4 regions of the Halomonas sp. McD50-4 genome follow, and region 1 is predicted to be linked to each of the others. Evidence: predicted binding sites of a transcription regulator. Region 1 holds the regulator's gene; each other region holds the start of a gene.
What was found. Region 1 encodes sigma-54, which starts transcription at its own class of promoters, with help from an activator protein. Its sites were predicted from a motif close to TGGCACNNNNNTTGCTNT; they were not measured.
Positions count from the first base shown of each region.

Region 1 (4,085 bases):
CTGACCCAGCAAGGCGACCGCTTTCAAGGGGGCCGCCTAGAGTACTTCATCGACCAGGAAGTGGTGCAAGCTCGCTCCGACGTGAACGGTAGCGACAACCAGCGCATTCGCATGACCCTTCAGCCGGAACAATAGGGAGCGCCCACGTGGCAGCATCAACGTCTGCAGATTCCGCACCTGTCAAAACGCTCTACGCCCACCACCTAGCGAAGAGCTACAAACGCCGCCGCGTCGTCAAGGACATCAACCTGGAAATCGCCCAGGGCAGTGTCGTTGGACTGTTGGGCCCCAATGGAGCCGGTAAAACCACCTCGTTTTACATGATCGTCGGACTGGTCAAATCCGATGCGGGCAATGTGGGTATCGACGATCTGGATTTGACCCACGCGCCCATGCACGAACGCGCCATGGCAGGCATTGGGTATCTTCCCCAAGAGGCCTCGATTTTTCGCAAGCTCTCGGTAGCCGATAACATCATGGCCATCCTCGAGACGCGCAAAACGCTCGATCGCAGCGACAGAGAAGCTCGCCTGGAGTCACTGCTCGAAGATTTTCATATCACCCATATTCGTGACAACCTAGGCATGAGCCTCTCAGGAGGCGAGCGCCGTCGAGTAGAGATCGCGCGGTCGCTGGCCACCGAGCCCGCGTTCATTCTACTCGACGAACCCTTTGCCGGGGTCGACCCTATTTCGGTCGGCGAAATCAAAACCATTATCCGCGCACTCAAAAAACGCCACATCGGCGTCTTGATCACCGACCACAACGTGCGTGAAACCCTGGATATTTGCGATATCGCCTACATCGTTGGCGATGGCCACATCATCGCCAGTGGAAACGCCCAGGAGATTCTCAATAACCAAAAGGTCCGCGACGTCTATCTGGGCGCTGATTTCCGGCTCTAAACCGAGGCCTGACCAAACTTTTCTTTTAGTGGCATGCTTATTGCACTTGCACGTAGCCATAACTCGCTCTAGGGTGGAGCTTTCTGATTAACGAGTGGTTCTCAGATGGTCATGAAAGCTTCTCTCCAATTGCGTATCGGCACACAGCTGACCATGACACCCCAGCTGCAACAGGCCATTGCCTTGCTGCAGCTCTCTACGCTGGACCTCCGTCAAGAAATTCAGCAAGCGCTTGACGCCAACCCTATGCTCGAGCAAGAGGACGAGTTTGGAGAGCAGGCAGTCAGCGAGCCGCAAGAGGCCGAGTGGTCTGACAGCATTCCCAACGAACTCTCCGTCGACAGCGACTGGTCGGACACCTATCAAGACATGGGCAGTCTGAGCGGTGGTAGCGAAGGACCCGACTTCGAGCGTCAAGCCGCTGGCCAAAGCCTTCATGGCCATTTGCTGTGGCAACTGGCCATGACCGATGTCAGCTCACGGGAATATGCAATTGCGGAGAGCCTGATCGATGCGCTGGACGCCAATGGTTATCTTACCCAGCCGCTCAACGACATTCGTGAAGGGCTCAAAGCACAAGGTCATGACGGCTTGAGCCAACGGGAAGTGGAAAATACCCTACTGCGCTTGCAGCAGTTCGAGCCGACCGGCGTATTCGCTCGCGACCTGCGAGAATGTCTGATGCTTCAACTTGCTGCGTTGCCGGAAGACACCCCGCTATTGATGCCAGCCAAACGGCTGGTACGACAGTTTTTGGAGGCGCTAGGCAAAGACGATATGCGCCTCCTCAAGCGCCGTTTGAGCCTGGACGATGAGCAGCTGGATGACGTCATTCGATTAATTCGCAGCCTCGATCCCCGACCCGGCAGCGCCTACGGCGTGACCGACGATAGCTACATCACTCCCGATCTGGTCGTGCGCCATGACAACGAAGGCTGGCATTTAGAGCTCAACCCGGACGCTCTTCCACGGCTACGCATCCAACCCGACTACGCCAGCTTGATCAAACGCGCCGACAAGAGCCAGGACAACCAGTTCTTGAAAGAGCACCTTCAAGAAGCGCGCTGGCTGATCAAAAGCCTCTCTAGCCGCAATGACACCTTGCTGCGCGTGGGGCGTGAAATCATCGCTCGCCAAATTGGCTTTCTAGAGCACGGCGAAGAGGCCATGAAGCCGCTGATCTTGGCCGACATCGCCGAAGCCGTAGAGATGCATGAGTCGACCATCTCACGCGTGACGACACAGAAGTTCATTCATACACCGCGTGGCGTGTTCGAGTTGAAATACTTTTTCTCCAGTCAAGTCAGTGGCCAAGACGGCGGCGACAGCCACTCGAGCACGGCCATTCGCGCACGTATCAAAAAGCTCATTCAAGAGGAGCCCTCAGGCAAACCGCTCTCCGATAGTCGCTTGGTGACGCTTCTCGAAGAGGGCGGAATAAGCGTGGCACGACGTACCGTCGCGAAATATCGCGAGTCGATGGGCATTCCCTCTTCGAGCGAGCGCCGCCGTTTACGCTAGTTAAACGTTTGGTCGTGACAAACTCACCGCAAGGGCTTTGCAATAGCGTAAAAAGGGTTACAATCGAAGTACAGCCCGATGGATAAGGAGCACGTCAATGCAAGTAAACATCACTGGTCATCACGTTGAACTGACTGACGCCTTGCGTGACTACGTTAACGAAAAGCTGGAACGCGTCGAACGACACTACGACAATATCACCACGGTACAAGTGACCTTATCTGTCGAAAAGGAGCGCCAGCAGGCAGCGTGCACGCTACATGCCGCCGGTGCTGACCTTCATGCCGAGGCACTCGATAACGATATGTATGCCGCCATCGATGCCCTTGCGGACAAAATCGATCGTCAACTCGTCAAACACAAGGAAAAAGCACAAGCTCGCGCTCAAGGCGCAGGCGTGCGTTAACTCAATGACGTTGGAAACCATTCTCCCCCCGGAGCGCGTGCTTTATGACGTACCCGGGGGCAGCAAAAAGCGGGTGCTGGAGTTTTTCAGCACCTTCATCGCCCAAAACACGCCCAGCCTCGACAGCCAAGAAGTGTTCAGTCGTTTGATTGGGCGCGAGCGTCTTGGCAGCACGGGGATTGGCAACGGTGTTGCCATTCCCCACGCAAGAAGCCCGCACTGCAGTGCCCCCATTGCTGGCTTTTTGAAACTGGCGGAACCCGTCGATTTCGATGCCATCGATGGGGACCCGGTCGATCTCGTGTTCGTTTTGCTGGTGCCTGAAGAAGCCGATGACACGCACCTTGCTTTGCTCGGACAAGTCGCGACGATCATGAACGACGCCGATACTCGCCAACAGCTGCGCAAAGCAGGCAGTCAAAAAGAACTGTTGACGCTGATAACGGCCAAGATACGCGAACAAGCTGCGTAACAGATCTACTCCTTCAATTTGTCTTTACTTCTTACGCTCAAACGCCAAGAGAGACGCTATGCAACTGGTGATCATTAGCGGCCGTTCAGGTTCCGGTAAGTCTATCGCCTTACAAGCGCTGGAAGATCTTGGCTATTACGCGATCGATAACTTGCCTGCCATGCTGTTGGGCTCGCTTATCGACGAGTTGCGCGCCCAGGGTGAGCGCACCCGGATTGCCGTCAGTATCGACGCACGCAACTTACCTACTGCGCTGGAGCGTCTGCCAGCGCTACTTGAAGAATTGCGCCACCGGGAAATTCGTTTTCAGGTGATCTACCTGACAACCGATGCGCGTATTTTGCTGGAGCGTTACTCGGCCACCCGCCGTCGTCATCCCCTCACCCGTGATAGCGACATGACGCTGGAAGAAGCGATCAACAAAGAAGAAGAAACGCTGAATGACATTCGCGACCTCGCCGATTTATTGATCGATACGTCTCGACTCTCCGTACACGATCTGCGACGCCGCATTACCGACCAAGTAGCTCATCAGCGCCAGCATCAACTGACGCTCACCTTCGAGTCCTTTGGCTACAAACGCGGCGTTCCGCTGGATGCCGACCTCGTGTTCGACGTACGCTGCTTGCCCAATCCTTATTGGGACCCTACTCTGCGCCAATATACCGGTCGCGACGCCAACATCATCGACTTCTTGAGCGGCTACCCCGTGGTAGAGGCCATGGCAAGCGATATTGAAACGTGGCTGGAGAAGTGGCTACCGGCCTATCAAAATAGCCAT
Region 1 is NZ_JAKRFG010000001.1:436,613-440,697, forward strand. Features, by position in the region: gene lptA (lipopolysaccharide transport periplasmic protein LptA) at 1-135, shown strand, start outside; gene lptB (LPS export ABC transporter ATP-binding protein) at 147-905, shown strand; gene MHM85_RS02110 (RNA polymerase factor sigma-54) at 1,011-2,426, shown strand; gene raiA (ribosome-associated translation inhibitor RaiA) at 2,524-2,832, shown strand; gene ptsN (PTS IIA-like nitrogen regulatory protein PtsN) at 2,837-3,304, shown strand; gene rapZ (RNase adapter RapZ) at 3,363-4,085, shown strand, end outside.

Region 2 (4,085 bases), on a different contig from region 1:
TGGAGATCCGCATACCGGTCAGAATGGTGGGCGCTGCCGCAGGTAGAATGACCTTGAAGGCCGTTTGCAGCGACGACAGCTCGTGGGTGCGGGCCACGTTCACCCAGTCGTTGCGTACGCCCGCCACGCCAAAGGCCGTGTTGAGCAGCATGGGCCAAATGGAGCAGATAAAGATCACGAAGATGGCGGAGGCTTCGGAATCGCGAATGATGAACAGTGCCAGCGGCATCCAGGCCAGCGGGGAGATGGGCCGCAACACCTGAATGAACGGGTTGAGCGCTCTGTACGCCAGCGGCGACATGCCAATCAAAAAGCCAATGGGAATCGCCACCAGCGCGGCCAGCAAATAGCCGCTGAGCACGCGATACAGCGAATAGCCCAGCTGAATGCCAATGCCTTTATCGTTGGGGCCTGCATCATAAAAAGGGTTCGAAAGCTCTTGCCACGCTTTGACGGCGATTTCTGAAGGTGGCGGTACTTTAGCGCTCTCATCGGCCCCGGCCAGCAGCTGCTCGTATTCGCTCAGCTCGGCACCTCCCCCCATGAGCGGGGATTGATTCAACCCTTCCCAGATGCCCAGACCCACGACCAGCAACATGATGGCAAGAATCGTGGCGCGAACGTTTAGGCTCAATTTCCACTCGGTAGTGGTGCGGTCCATGGTTAACCCCTCCGAATGGCGAAGCTGTCGACGTACGCTTCGGGCTGGGTGTAATCAAAGGTCTTGCCCATGATTTGGTAGTTGCGGGCGGTCTCTTCGGGCGCTTCATAGCCCAGCTCGCGCATCACGGTCTGCGCATCGGTAGCCAGATACACGTCCCGAGCGATCTGCTGATAATCCACGTCGCCTTCGATATAGCCCCAGCGCTTCATCTGCGTCAGGATCCAGACCGCCATGGAGTGCCAGGGGAAGGGGTCGAAATCGATGCGGTCGGGCACGTTCTGTACGCCGCCCAAACCGTCGGCAAAGCGCCCGGTGAGTACTTGCTCTATGACCGTGACCGGCTGGTTCAGGTAATTCGTCGGAGCAATGGCTTCGGCAATCTCTGAGCGGTTGGCAGGGTCGGAGGAGTACTGTGTCGCGTCGATAATCGCGCGAAGCAAAGCGCCGTAGGTGTTCGGGTTCTCGCGGGCAAAGCGGGCGCTGGTGGCAAAGGCGCAGCAGGGGTGTCCGTCCCAAATCTCTTTGGTCAGCAGATGAATGAAGCCGATGCGTTCGAATACCGCGCGCTGGTTGAAGGGGTCGGGTGATAAGAAGCCGTCGATGTTGCCTGCCCGCAGGTTGGCGACCATCTCGGGCGGCGGAATCACGCGAATTTGAATATCTTGATCCGGATCCAAGCCGTGCTCGGCGACATAGTAGCGCAGTAGGAAGTTGTGCATGGAGTACTCGAACGGTACGCCAAAGGTAAAGCCTTTCCACTGCTGCGGATCGCGCTTATCCAGGTGGTCGTTATGTAGCACGATGGCCTGACCGTTGATGTTTTCTACCGCTGGCATGATGAATGGCTCGGGCGTGGAACCCGCACCGAGGGTCATGGCCAATGGCATGGGCGTTAGCATGTGCGCCGCGTCGTATTCGCGGTTAAGGGATTTATCCCGCGCCACTGCCCACCCCGCGGTTTTGATGACCGAGACATCCAGGCCGTAGCGCTCATAAAAACCCATGGGGTGGGCCATGATGATGGGGGTAGCGCAGGTAATGGGAACGAAGCCCACATTAAGCTGGGTTTTCTCGAGCGGACCTAAACTCTCTTTGACGGCGGCTTTGATCGAATCTAGGGGGAACAGGCTCGCTAACGCCGCGGCGGCCGTGCCGCCACCCACCAGCTTCATGAACTGACGGCGGTGCATGTCGCTATGGCCAAACATGCCGCGTATTAAGGCGCTTTCGACCACTCGATCCATAACGTCATCGGCGCTGCTTGGCGTTAACGATGGTGCCACTGCGTTTGTCTGATGCGGGGACCTAGCGCTGTTGGGTTGGGAGGGGGAGCACTGATGGCAATCGCACTGTCGTCCGTGAATCAGTGATTGGCGATGATCGAACGGGTTGCCAAGACTGCTGGGGTCGTTGTTCTCTTTCATGGACGTTCACCTCACAGGAGCAAAAGGGGTTTAAGCTGCGCCGTCTTGGTGCGTAACGATTCCCTGCGGCGCTATGTCCATAGATAGCGACTTATATGCCAAAACGAGTTTTTCTGATGTTTTTGTCGATGAGTCATAGGGTTACTGGTGTGAGAAGGCAGTCGCTGAGTCAACGAATTCGTCACGATTTTTCGTCAATGACGATATTTCGTTGTTTAAATAACGAAAATTCGTGATTGGCCCGCTGTTTGTATGGAAAGAGAGTCGTCCAGCTGGCTGCCAAGGAGCCTGTGATGCGTGGCACTTCCCACTCCTCGATCATCGAAACGCCCTTAACGCATATGGCCAGCCATACGCCGCTGGCCATGATCATCGTCGATCCGCTTAGCGATTCCCTGATCGATGCCAACCCTGCCGCCTGCCACTTGCTGCTCCTAGCGCGTGATCAAACCCTCACCACCCCCTTCAGTCACCGCTTGAGCGCCTCACTGCCGCTATGGGTCAGCTTTACCGACGAGGTACTAACGACCGGGCAAGGGTGGTCGGATGATTTAGTGCTGCTGGATAGCGCCCGCCAACCTCGTCGTGTCGAAGTCTATGGCCAACGCTTGCAGAGCGAATCGCAGCTATTGTTGACGTTGATCGATCGCAACAAGGCCGAACAGCGTCGTGCCAAGGCCGAGCTTAGCCGACAGCACCGGCAAGGGGAGGTGGGCTGGCAGCGGGTCGAGCAGGTGTTCGAGCGTATCGAAAAGCAGAACCAGCTGATTCTCAGCGCGGCCGGGGAGGGCATTTACGGCCTGGATGCCGATGGCAAAACCACCTTCGTCAATCCGGCCGCCGAGCGCATTCTTGGCTGGAGTACGGAGGATATGGTGGGCCACGATGCGCATCTGATGTTTCATCATACCCACGCCGATGGCAGCCACTTCCCCGTCCAGCAGTGCCCTATCCATGCCTCGTTTAGTGATGGTCAAGTGCACCATGTGGATGACGAAGTGTTCTGGCATAAAAATGGCGAGGCCATTCCCGTGGAGTACACCAGCACGCCGATTTTCGAAATGGGCCGATTAGTGGGAGCGGTGGTCCTGTTTCGCGATATTCGCGAGCGTAAACGTGCCGAGCAGCAGCTACGCGATGCGCTAGAAGAGGTGGAGTCGCTCAAACGCCGCTTGGAGCTAGAGAACCAGTATCTGCAAGAAGAGATCAAAGCCGAAGTGAACCACCGCAATATCGTCGGCAACAGCCCGGCGGTGGCCAAGCTGACTCAGCAGATTGCCATGGTCGCGCCGACCAGCGCTAACGTGCTGATTAGCGGCGAGTCAGGTACTGGCAAAGAACTGATTGCCCGGGCAATTCACGCAGGTAGTACTCGCAGCGACCGGCCGTTGATCCGCGTGAACTGTGCCGCGATTCCCCGCGACCTCTTCGAGAGTGAGTTCTTCGGTCACGTGAAAGGCGCCTTTACCGGCGCGGTGCAAGACCGTCCGGGACGCTTTGAATTGGCCCATGGCGGCACGCTGTTCCTGGATGAAGTAGGGGAAATCCCATTAGAGCTGCAGAGCAAGCTGCTGCGCGTATTGCAGGATCAGCAGTTCGAGCGGGTGGGGGATAACCGTACCCGCGAAGTGGATGTGCGGGTGATTGCGGCGACCAATCGTGAGTTAAAAGAGATGATCGATGCCGGGCAGTTTCGCGAGGATCTCTACTTCCGATTGAACGTCTTTCCCATCGACTCCGTTCCACTGCGCAAACGCATCGAAGACGTGCCGCTGCTGGCCCGCCACTTCTTGCATCGCGCCTGCCTGAAGTTCAACAAACCTGGGGTACGAATACCGCCTGCGCAACTTGATGTCCTCACGCGTTATCCCTGGCCCGGCAATATTCGCGAGTTGGAGAACGTCATCGAGCGTCAGGTAATCGTGACGCAAGATCAGCGGCTCTCTTTCGATGACCTTTTGTTGGTAGAGCCACTATCTCGTCACACGGCGTTCAAC
Region 2 is NZ_JAKRFG010000002.1:283,696-287,780, forward strand. Features, by position in the region: gene ntrB (nitrate ABC transporter permease) at 1-661, opposite strand, end outside; gene MHM85_RS03965 (CmpA/NrtA family ABC transporter substrate-binding protein) at 664-2,088, opposite strand; gene MHM85_RS03970 (sigma 54-interacting transcriptional regulator) at 2,382-4,085, shown strand, end outside.
Region 2: the regulator sigma-54 is predicted to act here: its motif matches at 2,172-2,189, upstream of MHM85_RS03965 (CmpA/NrtA family ABC transporter substrate-binding protein).

Region 3 (4,085 bases), on a different contig from region 1:
AGGCTTCGCCCCACCCTAAGCGTTTTGCTACTTCGCAGAGTATCCACCAGTCGTGCTTGGCCTCGCCAGGGGCCGGCAGCAACCCCCGCTGGCGGGAAATGCGCCGCTCCGAGTTGGTCACCGTGCCATCCTTCTCCGACCAGCCCGACGCGGGCAGCACGATATCCGCAAAGGGCAGCAGGTCGGTATTGGCGACGCACTCCGAGACGATCACCAGCGGGCATTTTGCCAGCGCGCGGCGCACTTTCTCCCCATCCGGCATACTCACTGCTGGATTGGTGGCCATCACCCACAGGGCGGTAATCTCGCCGCGCTCGATGGCATCAAAGAGCTCCACCGCCTTGTAACCCGGGGCGTCCGGTAGTACGGGCGTTAAGTGCTGGGTAGTCCAGAAGCGGCTAACCAACTCACGCGCGCCCGGGGTGTGGTAATCCATATGCGCCGCCAGCTGATTGGCCAACCCGCCTACTTCCCGCCCGCCCATGGCGTTGGGCTGGCCGGTGATCGAAAACGGCCCCGCCCCCGGCAGGCCGATTTTTCCGCCCGCTAGATGGCAGTTGATGATCGCGTTGCACTTGTCGGTACCGCTGGAGGATTGATTCACCCCCTGAGAGTAGAGCGTGACCACGTGAAGCTGGCTGGCAAACCAGTAATAGAAGGTTTCCAGGCGTTCAGGATCCACATCACATTCGCGAGCAACGGCTTCCACGCTGCCTGCACTCTGCTTGGCAGCGCCCAGCGCGTCGTCTAACCCCTCGGTGTGGCGTTCTAAGTACACGGCATCCAATCGGTTATGGTCGTCCATCCACGCCAGCAGCCCGTTGAACAGGTACGCATCGCTACCCGGACGAATACCCAGGTAAAGATCGGCCATTTCACAAGTGTCGGTCACGCGGGGGTCGATCACCACGACCCGCATCAACGGGTTGCGCTCTTTGGCTATCTTCAAACGCTGATAGAGCACCGGATGATTCCAGGCAAGGTTGGACCCCACCAGCACCACCAGTTCCGCTTCTTCGAGGTCTTCATAGCTGCAGGGTACCGCATCGGCCCCAAAGGCGCGTTTATAGCCCGCCACGGCGGACGCCATGCAGAGCCGCGAGTTGGTATCCAAATGCGGGGTGCCCAAGAAACCTTTGAACAGCTTGTTGGCGACGTAATAATCTTCGGTCAGCAGCTGGCCGGATAAGTACGCCGCCACCGTCTGCGGGCCATGGGCAGTGCGCTGGGCCTGCAAGCGTTCGGCGGTGACGGTGAGTGCTTGCTCCCAGGAGACCTCCTGTCCATCCACGCGGGGCATCAGCAAGCGCCCCTGTGCGCCGAGCGTTTCGTGCAGCGCGGTGCCTTTCACACATAGGCGGCCGTAGTTGGCTGGGTGCTCGCGGTCCCCCTCGACGGCAATGAGCTGGCCGCTTTCAAGCGTTGCAGTCACGCCGCAGCCGACGCCGCAGTAGGGGCAGGTGGTTCGGGCGAGCCGATTGACCTGTGGCATGGCAGTTTCCTCCCGCGTTAAAAAGCAAAAAGCGCCCAAGCCAGCTTCAAAAGAAGCCTGCCTGGACGCCGTTGTCTCAGGGGCACCATTTACCCGGTGCCGTACTCATCAGTGATTTGCTGCCGTTGGTATTGTTCGACGCAATTTATGGTTGTGATCGTTATGAGCAAAGACCCTGCACTGAGCCGTTGTTCCTTGTTACTTGAACAAATGCAAACCCTGCGCCCACTCGGCCTTAAAACCATTAAATATTATAAAAACAATAACTTATAAACATGCTTGTATTTTCATTACTCGCTAAAGGAATGCTCTTTGTCGAATAAGCGGCTAAAGGGGGTGCATGAATCGTCGCTCAAGCACCAAAGTAGGGCACGCCAACTCAACTATGCGCGGCCCACCGAATCCTCAAAAACGCTTAATACGCTGATTAAGCTGAATTAAATCCACCTGCGGCAAGAGCTGGCGGGCTTTTTGCTGACCACTAGGATAAGACAGTTCGGCAACCAACGGCGGTTGCTGCGCGTTATCGACGACGCCAACGGGCAACGACGCCCCTGACACTCCCTTCTTGAGAGGGCTGTGCCAGGGGCGTTTTTATTTGCTGAACATGATGCTTCAACCAAAGGAGCTACCCATGGAAATCGCTTCCCGGTGCTCACAGACAGACCACCTCGTCATCATCGGTAACGGCATGGCGAGCCAGCGACTGCTCGACGCGCTGGTTCGACATCCCCAGCGCCCCCACCGCATTACGGTGGTGGGTGAGGAGCCGGTGCCTGCCTATAACCGTATTTTGCTCTCCCCTTTATTGGCAGGCGAACTGGCGCCCGAGGCGCTCACTCTGCAAGACGCCTCCTGGTACGCCGATAACGACGTCACGCTGATACTTGGCGACCGCGTGACCGCCATCGACCGCGAACGCCGCCTGCTCATCACACATCGCGGCAACACGTTACGCTATGACCGCTTGGTCTTGGCCACTGGCTCGCGCCCCGCGCTGCCAGCGGTGCCCGGCATCACGCTCGACGGTGTTCACACGTTTCGCGACCTGCGCGACGTCAGCGCCTTGGAAGCCATTGCTCGGCAAGGCGGCAACGCCGTGGTGATTGGCGGCGGCTTGCTTGGGCTGGAAGCCGCCGAAGGGCTGCGCAAACGGGGCGGACGCGCGCTCACCGTCAGCGTTTTGCAGCGCAGTCATCGGTTGATGAACCGTCAGCTAGACACCACCGCCGCTCAGTTGCTGGAAGCCACGCTGCGCGAACGCGGCATCCTCATTGAAACCGGCGCATCGCTCGCCGCCTTGGAAGATAACGGTCGAGGACAGGTGCAGTCGGTCACCCTGAGCGATGGCCGAAAGCTTCCTGCCGATAGCATCATCGTGGCGGCGGGCATTACCCCGAATGCGGAGCTAGGACAGCAGAGTGGACTCGTCTGCGATCGCGCCATCGTCGTGGACGGCCACCTGACCACTTCCGACGCCCACATCCATGCGCTAGGCGAATGCTGCCAGTTCGAGCAGCACACTTACGGGCTGGTGGAACCGATTTGGCGGCAGGTGGACGTGCTGGCCGCCGTGCTGTGTGGTGAAACGCCCGCGGCGTATCAAGAAGCCCCCACGGCCACCAAACTCAAGGTCAGCGGTGTCAGCCTGTTTGCCTTTGGCCCCACCGAGGCCGCCGCCAAGCACGAAGAACTTCGCTACCAAGACCCAGAAACCGGCGACTACTGCCGCTTACTGCTCCAGCAAGGCCGCCTCGTCGGCGCGGTGCTGTATGGCGATACCCGCCACGGCCCCTGGTACTTCGAGCAGGCGCTGGCCGCGACCGATTTAACCGCGTGCCGCCACCTGCTTCTGTTTGGCGCCACCGATGCCCAAACGGCGCTCGATGCGCATCTCGACACCTCGTCACCCTCTTTATCTCTCCCCCGTGAGGCGGCTTAGCTATGGTGAATCACACAATGTCTACTCCCACTACGTCTTCCAACAAACAAACGCTGATCATTGTAGGTAACGGCATGGTCGGCCACCATTTTGCCGAACAGCTGGTGGAAAGCGGCGCGCTGGCCGGGTTTGACGTCACTATCTTTGGCGAAGAGCGCCATCGCGCTTACGACCGGGTGCATCTATCCGAGTACTTTAGCGGGCGCGACGCACAGTCGCTGGCCCTGTGTGATGCCGATTACTACCGCAGCCACGGCATTCGACTACGCAGCGGCGAAGCGGTCACCTCGATCGATCGCGAACAGCAGCGGGTGGTGACCGAACAAGGCCACTACGCCTATGACCAGCTCGTGCTGGCCACCGGCTCTTTCCCCTTTGTGCCCCCCATTCCCGGCAACGACAGCGACGGCTGTTTGGTCTACCGCACCCTGGATGATCTGGATGCCATTCAGGCAGCGGCCAAAAACGCCACCAACGGCGTGGTGGTCGGTGGCGGCTTGCTCGGCCTGGAAGCCGCCAACGCGCTGCGCGGACTGAACCTGGACACCGCCGTGGTGGAATTCGCCCCGCGTTTGATGCCCATGCAGGTGGATAGCGAAGGCGGCGAGCTGCTCAGAGAGAAAATCGAAGCCCTGGGCGTTCAGGTCCTCA
Region 3 is NZ_JAKRFG010000002.1:118,840-122,924, reverse strand. Features, by position in the region: gene MHM85_RS03155 (nitrate reductase) at 1-1,492, opposite strand, end outside; gene MHM85_RS03150 (FAD-dependent oxidoreductase) at 2,127-3,434, shown strand; gene nirB (nitrite reductase large subunit NirB) at 3,452-4,085, shown strand, end outside.
Region 3: the regulator sigma-54 is predicted to act here: its motif matches at 1,702-1,719, upstream of MHM85_RS03155 (nitrate reductase).

Region 4 (4,085 bases), on a different contig from region 1:
GCGACGTCCAACCGGTAGCCACGGGTCTTGTCGCGGTCGAACACCAGCGCCGGGTTGGCCTCGGCAAAGTGGTAGTGGGACCCCAGCTGAATGGGGCGGTCGCCGGTGTTGGCCACCTCGACGGTGATGCGTTCTCGGCCCGCGCACAGCTCGATATCACCTTCTTGCAACTGATACTCACCGGGAATCATGGCGCTCTCCTAGCGGTGGACGGTTAATTGATTGGGGTGTGAACGGTGACCAGCTTGGTACCGTCGGGGAAGGTGGCCTCCACCTGCACTTCATCGACCATCTCCGCCACGCCCTCCATCACGTCGTCGCGGGTCAGGATCTCGCGGCCGTAACTCATCAAATCGGCCACGCTCTTGCCATCCCGTGCGCCTTCCATGATCTCGAAGCTGATCAGCGCCACGGCTTCGGGGTAGTTGAGTTTCAGGCCGCGCGATTTGCGGCGTTCGGCAAGCTGAGCCGCGGTAAACAGCATCAGCTTGTCTTTGTCTCGTGGGGTTAACTCCATAGGGCTGCTCTCCAGCAGTGCTCGAAAGATAGATTCAGGTTAGCCAAATACGCGGCGTGTGCGCCTTGCGCTCGATCCAACGGGGCCGCAGTAGGTGCCAGGCCTGCTCACACAGCGCCCAGGCCTCATTTCGGGATGCACCTAAATAGCGCAATAGCAGTACGCCATGGCGAACGGTCACCGCCCAGCGGGAGTTGCTCGGCAGCGCTTCACGCAATGCTTCAATAGCCGCAGCGGCATCGTCGATGCCCACCGCCCAGAGCGTGGCCTGCACCGTTGCGCCGCCTTGGCCCCAGCGGCCCACAAAGCGTGGGTGCCCGGGGTCGAGCGGCTGGCGTTCAAGCCACAGCGGTTTGCCATCCAGAGTCAAGCGAAAGTGCTGCTCGATGCGCCCGGAGACATAGGGCAGGTCGCTTGCCGGGCGGCCGAGGGCCATTACCTCCCAGCCTAAGCAGCGGGCTCGGCCCTGTAGCGCGATATGGGTGCGCTGAGTGCCCTTTGAGCCATCGAACGCGATGGTTTCCTGGGGCAGCCACTCCAAGGCGCCGCCCTCTTCGACCGTCAGCTCGGTGTTCTGGGTCCAAGCCACACCTTGGCTGTCAGCTTTGTAGAGCTTGTTGGCAGCGGGGGTGGTGAGCAGCGCGTGTGCGCCGCGCTCGACATGGGCACGAATGGTCAGCGCATCGCCGCTCACCAGCCCCCCGGGCGGGTGTAGTACGTATACGTGGCACGCCTCATGGCTGCCCTCTGGATAGAACGGGCGCTGCACCCGTAACGGTCCTTGGTGGCGCGCCTGCACTAGCCGGGTAACACCATCGCGATGGGCAAAGCGTAGCGCCAGCGAGGCGGCCCAGCGGCGCTCGGCATCGAAACGGTGGCCTGAATCGGCGGCGGGTGGGGCAAGTTCGCTCAGCATCATGGGGCGCTATCGCTTCCTTGTGGATACATCATTGCCTTACGAATGCAAAGAGTGCGCCAAAATGGTGAAAGCGTGGTATCGGCGCTGCGCAGCCACCCACATCGCGGTCTACCTCTACCGACATGCGTTTCATTACCGCTCTCAAGCACCAAAAAAGAGCACCGCCATCCGATATTGCACCAAATAGTCTCAATGACCGAAGGCGTCCTTCGCGGCAATACACCACAGCGTTCATATACGGCACTGAGTGCGCTGCTCACGCGTCAAGCTGTACAATTCTCTCTCTTTAAGCCGCTTACAAAGCATAGTGTGAGATGCGACCTTTCCGCTCGGCAAATTCCATGGGGTACCGTGTAGCGCTCTACTTGGCGTTCGCGGCGCTCTTTCTGGTATTTGCCGGGCCGCTCCTCTCGCAGTTTCAAGCGCAGGGCCACGCTACCGCGCATGCCCATGGCCAGCATGCCACGCATTCTACGACGTCGCCCGCCCCGTCGCCGCACGACCATGATCCGCTCCACCGCTGGTATCACCCCTGTGATTATTGCGGCTTATGGCAGCATACGCCGACCGCCCCTCAACACTTACCCGCCATTGGCAGCACGGCATTTCCATCGCGTACACCCCTGCCCTCGGTGTTCGCTTCGCGCGCTGCAGTGTCACGTCACTATCCCCACGCTCACTCCCGCGCCCCACCGTCGCCACGCCTCATTTAACGCACCGATCTTTCCCCTTTGCCACCCCATGACGGGCCACCCCATAACGGGTGTGGCTAACCACTTATTTTGCCCGTGACGTCGCTGGTACGCCCGGCGCGGCGCCACGGGCACTTGGAGCGTTGTATGACGATGCCGTCTTCCCAGGTGGCGCGCAAAGCGTCACTCGATCTGTATCGCGCCGTTTGGCGCTGGCACTTTTATGCAGGCCTGTTAGTCCTGCCTTTTTTGATTACTCTGTCGCTGACCGGAGCGCTTTACCTGTTCGATGACGAGCTGGATGGCCTCATCCACTCCGATCTCAAGCGCGTGGAGGCACAGCAGGACGTGCAGCTACCCGCAACGCTCGTGAGCGCCGCGCTGCAGGCGCACCCCGGCACGGCGGTGAAGTACACCTCCCCCACCACGCCGGAAAGCTCGGCTGAAATTACCGTCAATGCCCTTAGCGGAGAACGGTTGGCCGTCTATGTGAACCCGTACACTGCCGAGGTGCTGGGCTCGCTGGATGACCGGGGCACGGTGATGTGGACCGTGCGCTACCTGCATAGCTTTAAATTTTTCGGGCAAACGCCGCGCAAGCTGATCGAGATGGCCGCGGGCTGGTCGATCTTGCTGGTCGCCACGGGCATCTATCTGTGGTGGCCACGCAAAGGTAGCGGCGGCGTGGTGCGCGTGCGCGGCAAGCCCAAAAGCCGCGTATTCTGGCGCGACCTGCACGCGGTGCTGGGGCTCTTTGTCGGCGGGTTTATCGTCTTTCTGGCCATTACCGGCATGCCGTGGTCGGGGGTGTGGGGCGCGCAGGTGAATGAGTGGGCCAACGGCAATAACTTTGGCTACCCGTCCGGCGTGCGTGTTGAAGTGCCGATGTCCAACGCCTACCTGAGCGACCAGGGCAGCACGAGCTGGTCGCTGGAGCAGGCGCAAGTGCCGGAATCGACACCGCCCGCCGCGCCCACCCCGCGCATTGGGTTGAACAACGCCGTGGCGCAGCTGGAAGCGCTGGGCTTGCAGCAGGGCTACACGGTCAACCTACCTACCACGGCCGCCGGGGTGTACACCGGCTCGATTTATCCCGATGACTTGTCCCAGCAGCGCGTGGTCCACCTCGACCAGTACAGCGGCAAGCCGCTAATCGATATGCGCTACGCCGACTACGGCCCGCTCGGTCGCTGGCTGGAGTTTGGAATTAATGTACATTTGGGGCAGGAGTTTGGGCTGATCAATCAGCTCGTGCTGCTGGCGGTGTGTATCGCGATCATCGTGATGTGCGTGGCGGCCGGTGTGATGTGGTGGAAACGCCGTCCTTCGGGGGGCATGGGCGTGCCGCCCTTGCCCACTGATAAGCGCGTGTTTCGTGGGCTGATCGCCATGTTAGTGATAGGCGGCGTGCTGTTTCCGCTCGTTGGGGCGTCGCTGCTCGTGATGCTGATCATCGACTGGCTGATCGTGCGGCCATTGCAAGAGCGCCGCCCCGCTCGCCAAGGCTAGCGGGGCGGTAGACTGACGCGGCGGGCTGCTTAGTGCGCCGCGTGATTATGGCCATGACTATGACCACTTTCATGGTGGTGACCCTCTGGAGACTCCCCTACGGGCAGCACCCGAAGCTCGATCTCCATCGGCTCGGCGTGTTGGAACTCCAGCGTCACGGGGACGGGCTCACCCTCGACGATGGGTGAGTCCAGTTCCATCAACATCAAGTGCAAGCCGCCCGGCGCGAGCGTCACGCTCCCACCTGCCGGTAACTCGATGCCACCGGGCAGGGGGGCCATGCGCATCACATCGCCGTCCATCTCCATGATGTGAATCTCGACACGCTCGGTGACCGGACTGGTCGCTCCTATCAGCATGTCGTCGCCATCGCCGTGATTGGTAAGGGTGACGAAGCCACCGCCCGCCCCCGCTCCCGGCGGCGTGGCACGGGTCCAGGGTTGCTCCG
Region 4 is NZ_JAKRFG010000006.1:206,140-210,224, reverse strand. Features, by position in the region: gene MHM85_RS09870 (urease subunit beta) at 1-191, opposite strand, end outside; gene ureA (urease subunit gamma) at 215-517, opposite strand; gene MHM85_RS09860 (urease accessory protein UreD) at 552-1,436, opposite strand; gene MHM85_RS09855 (DUF2946 family protein) at 1,778-2,149, shown strand; gene MHM85_RS09850 (PepSY domain-containing protein) at 2,276-3,637, shown strand; gene MHM85_RS09845 (copper chaperone PCu(A)C) at 3,667-4,085, opposite strand, start outside.
Region 4: the regulator sigma-54 is predicted to act here: its motif matches at 1,478-1,495, upstream of MHM85_RS09860 (urease accessory protein UreD).